Regions from separate parts of the Alteromonas alvinellae genome, predicted to be linked through region 2. Evidence: predicted binding sites of a transcription regulator. Region 2 holds the regulator's gene; each other region holds the start of a gene.
What was found. Region 2 encodes sigma-54, which starts transcription at its own class of promoters, with help from an activator protein. Its sites were predicted from a motif close to GTTGGCACGNNNNTNGNNT; they were not measured.
Positions count from the first base shown of each region.

Region 1 (2,274 bases), on a different contig from region 2:
CTGGTGATGCAGCCCTAGATCCACAAGATTTTGACCCTGAAGATCCGCTTACCTACAACGCAGCAACATCGGTAACCGTTTACGATTCGTTAGGTGATAGTCACGTAATGACCTATTACTTCATAAAGGATGCGACACCGGGTGTTGACAATGAGTGGTATGTTGCTACTGCAATCGATGACACGCTAGTTGATATGACAGATTCAGCGGGTAATGACACAGACCCAGCAACAGCAGTAAATAGTGTCGGAGGTAACACTGGTAACGCCGTAACAGCATCTAAACTCATCTTCTCTCAAGGCGGTGATTTCGCTGGTATGGAAACGCCTGATGGCCTACCTACACTTGATTTCAAAATGGAAACAGAAGCGCTAGGCGCAGGTATTCTTGCTAATGGCTCAGATCCTACGCAGCAAATAAGTATAGATTTCAACCTCGATGTTAATAGCGCTACGCCTAATGAGCCGACTCAGTTCGCCTCTGCGTTCGAGGTTACATCATTAGAACAGGATGGTTTGCCTGTAGGTCGATTAACAGGTATCGACATTGGTCCGGATGGCTTGGTTCGTGCAACGTTCTCTAATGGTACGTCTGAACCTATTGTTCGTGTCGCTTTGGTTCGCTTTTCTAATGAACAAGGCCTAACTCAAGAGAGCAGTACTCAGTGGAAGGAAAGTATTCTTTCAGGCGAGGCACTAGCGGGTGAAGCAACAACTGGTACTTTCGGCGAAATTAACTCTTCGGCGCTAGAACAAGCTAACGTTAACCTTACCACTGAGCTCATCGATATGATTATCGCTCAGCGTAACTTCCAGGCAAACTCGCGTGCGCTTGAAGTGAACAACTCGCTAAACCAGACTATCCTTAATATTCGATAGTTTGCAGTAAGCTACATTAGCAGATTACTAAGCGGCAAATTTTAGGCGCGGAAAACCGTACCTATTTGACCCGATTTAGAAAGGTCGCAACAATGCGACCTTTTTATTTTTCTATATATATCAATTCAATACCGCCCTTATTTTTCAATTGCACTAAATATCCACAGATTGGCACTGCCTTTGCAAAATCTTGTTTAAGGTTTAATCAGAGTCAAAAGTCAGTCATGGACAAACTTCTCTATATTTCAGCAAGTGGCGCCTCCCAAGACCTACTAGGAACAGGGATTAGGGCCAATAACTTGGCTAATGCACAGACAACGGGATTCCGAGCGCAGTTAGAGCAGGCAAGGTCAATGCCGGCCTACGGCGAAGGTTTGCCGACTCGCGTGTTTTCCATGACAGAAAGCCCGTCGAATAATTACGAGTCGGGCCCGATGATTAAAACAGACCGCGACTTAGACGTAGCCATTCAAGGTGATGGTTGGTTCGCTGTACAAGATCAAAATGGTCAAGAAGCTTACTCGCGTGACGGAAATTTCAAGTTGGGCGATGACGGAATTTTGACAGATATCCACGATCGCGTCGTGCTTGGTGACAATGGGCCAATATTCCTTCCTGTTCCTTTAGATAATCTCAATATTGCGGCCGATGGCACGTTGTCAATGAGACAGTTAGGTGCCCCTGCCAATGTTATTGAAGAAGTGGGGCGACTTAAATTAGTTAGCCCAAACTATGCAGACATGGAACGTGGGAACGACGGCTTATTTAGAATGGAAGATGGCTCAATAGCGCCAGCCAATGCCAACGTGAAAGTAATGTCGGGCATGCTTGAAGGTTCCAACGTCAATGCGGTTGACGAAATGGTAGACATGATAAGTCTGCAACGTCACTACGAGCTTCAAGTCAAAATGATGAAGCAAGCAGAGAAACTAGATCAAAGTGGCAATGCGTTATTACGCATTCTGTAAACGAATTTTTATCATCGTTGCCCCATGAGCAACGTCGGAGGTTAACATGCATCCAGCACTATGGATAAGTAAAACCGGACTAGACGCCGCACAGACTGATGTGGCAGTGGTATCTAACAACCTAGCCAATGCGTCAACAGTGGGCTTTAAAAAAGACCGCGCGGTGTTTGAAGATTTGCTTTATCAGAATATCAATCAGCCAGGCGGTCGTTCGTCTGCTGACACAGAGCTACCTTCTGGGCTTATGCTTGGTTCAGGCTCGAAGGTCGTTGCTACTCAAAAAGCACATACGCAGGGTAACTTACTAACCACTGAAAACGCGTTGGATATGTCAATTCAAGGTCGTGGTTACTTTGAAATATTGCAGCCAGACGGCACCATTGCATATTCAAGAAATGGTCAGTTTTCACTGAACGACCAAGGCCAAA
Region 1 is NZ_CACSIH010000031.1:9,375-11,648, forward strand. It holds gene flgE (flagellar hook protein FlgE) at 1-878, shown strand, start outside; gene ACX5KA_RS02245 (flagellar basal body rod protein FlgF) at 1,103-1,846, shown strand; gene flgG (flagellar basal-body rod protein FlgG) at 1,893-2,274, shown strand, end outside.
Region 1: a site for sigma-54 is predicted at 1,046-1,064, ahead of ACX5KA_RS02245 (flagellar basal body rod protein FlgF). Genes of this name have one in related genera too.

Region 2 (2,274 bases):
ACTTGATGAATTTAATATCAACCATATACGTAATAGTACAGGGATGAGTTTGTCAGGGGGCGAGCGCCGTCGTGTTGAAATTGCACGCGCTTTGGCCGCAAAACCACAATTTATTTTGTTAGACGAACCATTTGCTGGTGTTGATCCAATATCAGTTAATGATATAAAGAAGATAATACAACATCTTCGGGATAGGGGCATTGGTATCCTTATCACAGACCATAACGTACGCGAAACATTGGATGTTTGCGAGAAAGCGTACATTGTGAGTCATGGCGAGCTTATTGCGCAAGGAACGGCGGAACAGGTTTTAAGTAATCAAAAAGTAAGGGATGTATACCTAGGCGAACAATTCAGGCTATAGTTAGTGTAACCGAATTGTCATTTTTCAGTTTAGCTCTGGTATATTTAATTTAGAGCATTTAAATAAGACGTAGATGAAACCATCTTTACAGCTAAAATTTAGCCAACAACTTACCATGACACCACAGCTTCAGCAGGCAATTAAACTGCTGCAGCTTTCTACGCTTGATCTCCAGCAAGAGATACAAGAAGCACTCGATTCAAATCCACTATTGGAAGTGGAAGAAGGCAGTGACGAGCCACAGCTAGAAAAGAACAATATCGACAACGATGACAGCGGCTCTGAGGCCACTGCTTCTGCGTCTAGTGACACGTTAGAAGCGGGTGATGCATTAGAGAAAAATGACCTTCCCGACGAGCTACCTATCGATAGCACGTGGGATGAATATTACTCAGCTTCATCTGCGCCAGCGCCAGGCCCGTCTAATGACGACGAGCAAATCTTTCAAGGCGAAACCACTGAAGATATTCAAGAACATCTTCTTTGGCAAATGCGCCTTACTCACTTTTCAGACACTGACCGCGCAATTGCCACTGCTATCATCGACTCTATAGACGAATCCGGTTATCTAACCGTTACCCTTGAGGATATTTTAGAAGCAGTAAATGACGACGACTTAGAAGAGCCAATAGAGATGGACGAAATAGAGTGCGTACTTAAACGCATTCAGATGTTTGACCCCATTGGCTCAGGTTCCCGAACGCCTCAAGAATGCCTTATGGTGCAGTTACGTCAGTTTTCAGACGATACACCGTGGCTTGCTGAAGCAAAGCAACTGATTGAAGAGTACTCTGACTTACTGAGCAGCAAAGACTATCGTACGCTTATGCGTAAAAGCCGATTGAAAGAAGATCAGCTACGCGAGGCAATGCGTTTACTGCAAACCTTGAATCCTCGCCCAGGTAGTGCTTTAGTTACTAAAGAGCCTGAGTACGTTATTCCTGATGTCTCAGTAACCAAGAAAAATGGCCGTTGGGTGGTTGAGCTGAACCCCGACAGTCTGCCTAAATTAAGCGTTAATCAACAATACGCTGCAATGAGTCGCCGTGCCAAGAATAGTAGCGATTCACAATTCATCCGCTCACACATGCAAGAGGCTAAGTGGTTCATAAAGAGCCTTGAATCTCGTAACGAAACCTTAATGAAGGTTGCAAACTGCATTGTGCAGCAGCAAATGGGCTTTTTTGAGCACGGCCCGGAAATGATGAAACCAATGGTGCTAAATGATGTCGCAGAAATGGTAGATATGCACGAATCCACTATTTCGCGAGTGACAACGCAAAAGTACATGCATACGCCACGTGGAATCTTCGAATTGAAGTATTTCTTCTCAAGCCACGTTGCAACAGAGTCTGGTGGTGAATGTTCATCTACAGCGATTCGTGCATTGATCAAGAAATTAGTGGCTGCGGAAAATCCTAGTAAGCCGCTAAGTGATAGCAAGATTGCTTCATTGTTGGCCGAACAAGGCATTAAAGTTGCCCGGCGAACAATAGCAAAGTACCGGGAATCGTTGTCGATCCCGCCGTCGAACCAACGCAAAAGCCTTATTTAATCGGGCTTAATAATATAAGGAAGACGAAATATGCAAATCAACCTTACTGGTCATCATGTCGAAATCACCGACTCTTTGCGTAATTATGTCGATACGAAGTTCAGCAAACTTGAACGTCACTTTGATCACATTTCTAATGTGCATGTCATCCTGAACGTTGAAAAATTAAATCAAAAAGCCGAAGCGACCGTTCATTTAAGTGGCGCTGAAGTATTCGCATCCTCAGAAAATACCGACATGTATGCGGCGATTGACAGCATGGTTGATAAACTCGACCGGCAGGTAATCAAGCATAAGGAAAAACTGAAAAAACATTAGTAGTTAATTAAGCATGGATATACAAGCCATCGTAAGT
Region 2 is NZ_CACSIH010000203.1:53,708-55,981, reverse strand. It holds gene lptB (LPS export ABC transporter ATP-binding protein) at 1-364, shown strand, start outside; gene ACX5KA_RS14815 (RNA polymerase factor sigma-54) at 438-1,919, shown strand; gene hpf (ribosome hibernation promoting factor) at 1,950-2,237, shown strand; gene ptsN (PTS IIA-like nitrogen regulatory protein PtsN) at 2,251-2,274, shown strand, end outside.

Region 3 (2,274 bases), on a different contig from region 2:
ACACCTAACGTTGCAGGCGCTGGTACAACATTAGTGCTCAAATTACCTGCGTTACCTTGCGCAATTGTAATAATGTCACCGTTAACCGCTTGGAAAGTTGAAGATAGGCTGAACGCGACAGCATCAAAGAAATCAGTTAAGCCTTCTTGAGTTACCTTGTTACTAACAATATTGCCGTTTGCAATACCTTCACCTGGTGCTGGGTCCGCAATGTCTATACCAGCAACCAATTCACCATCTAAGAGACCACCGTAACTTAGGTTTTGCACAGTAATTTCTGGAGAATATTCAAGTTCGCTAAACGAGCCAGACATGAAAAGTGTGTCGTTAATTTCATCAATAAAACCCGCTGCACCAGCAGTTAGGCTCATACGGTCTGTAGATGCAAAGTCGCCAGGAAGAGAGCCTGAATACGCATCAATGATGTAAAGATCAAAAAACGAACCATCTGGGTCCAATGTCAAAGACTGCTGAGGTTGACCTGTGAAAGGGTTTAAGATTGTAGTTTCAATAACCGACAAGCCGCCAAAGTTAAATGCCAGTGTACAAGATGGGCATAAAAACTCGCCTGCACTTCCTGAACTTAGCGTACCGAAACCCGTAAGTTGAAGACCAACAAAATCAGTGAAATCACCAGTATATGCTGTTCCCAAATTAACCAAATTACCCGATTGGTCTTGGAAATACTGTAGGAAGTTAAGGGTAGTAACTACGTTACCTGTACCGTTAACTGCACTTGGCTCTACTGGCTCTGGAACCGAAACACCACCTGGAAGTAGAATTGGATCGGCCGCTGCTGTAAATGACATTGCTAACGTTGCTGCTACTGCTAATTTCTTAAACATGATGTTCTCCATTGTTTAACCGCTTTTCGGTTTCCCTTGTACTTGCTAGTTACGTGCCAATTTTTAAGACATTGATTTAATGTACTTTTTTCTCATGGAGAAATTTACCACTGTAATCTTGTAAAAAAACCAGACACTTAATTAAGTAGGCTTAACAACGAAGACTTCCTATCCGTAAGATCTTTATCAACAGTCTTAGTCTGCTCAAGAATTTTTCGAGCCTCCTCAATTTTGTTGAGTCTGATCTTTGCCTCGGCCAGATTTAAAAGTGAACCCGCAAAGACTCTAGCCCCCATTTCAAGCCCTTTCTCAAAAGTACTCTCTAACTTTTTATATTGATGAGTCGCAAGGTATATACTGCTGGCGGTCGACAGCACATTTCCATTTTTGTATCCATTTTCTAACTTTAGAGCATCTTGGATATATTTTTCTGCCATCTCAAAACTCTCTGCCTCAAAATATAACCAGGCTAAATTGTTAAAAACGACAACATCTTTTACACCGCTATCTATAAGTGCCTTATATTGGTTTATAGCTTCGGTAGCGTTCACTGAAAGTAAGGCATCAGCATAGTAACGCTTTAGGATAGAATCTGATGGGGTCAACTCTAGTGAGGATTTGAGGTAGTCTAATGCCTCGCTTTCTTTTCCCATAGCTTTTAATGCCGCCAACCTGTTGCTAAGCAATTTTGCACTGGGCGCTAACTGATAAGCTTTTTCAAATAACTCCAAGGCTTTGGCAAAATTATCATTCTGAAGTTCTAGACGAGCCATTGAATTCCAATAGCCTGATGAGGATACGAAATCCTGTTCATTAATGCCACTTAGAAGGACTTTTGCATTGGTCGAATTGCCTACTGCCAATTCAAAATGAGAACGAAGCAATTTTGCATCAGCACTATTGGCAAATTTTTGATGTGCTTTTCTCGAGACAGTCAACGCTGAACCGATATTCTTTTCCAGCTCAAGAATATTGCATAATTGGACATACGCCTCTAATGGCGCATCAAACGAATTGATCCAATCATTTAAATCATTTTTGGCCTGACTAAAATCACCGACCCTAAGATTGATACTTGAGCGTGATAGGTAGAAAAAGTCATCTTTATTTTCTTTCGTTATACGATTAAGCTCTTTCAACGCTGCTCTGTAATCACCTTTATCAATTAAAGACGATAAGTAAAGTTTCCAGCCACTCTCTGCAGGTTTGTTTTCATATAACCTTGAAAAGTACTGAATGTTGCTGTCCGTATCACCGATTTCGCGGTTTAAAACATATAGAATAGGCTCAAACTCAGATTGTTCATTGAATGACTCTATAAAGTTTTTCACCTCATTTCTCGCATTCTCATATTCATTTTTCTGAAGGTGAAAGGCGACAGATAGAACTACTGGAACTCTATGGTCAGATTTGATGGTTCTCAAAAGTT
Region 3 is NZ_CACSIH010000037.1:53,855-56,128, forward strand. It holds gene ACX5KA_RS02670 (PEP-CTERM sorting domain-containing protein) at 1-845, opposite strand, end outside; gene ACX5KA_RS02675 (tetratricopeptide repeat protein) at 983-2,274, opposite strand, start outside.
Region 3: a site for sigma-54 is predicted at 888-906, ahead of ACX5KA_RS02670 (PEP-CTERM sorting domain-containing protein). Genes of this name have one in related genera too.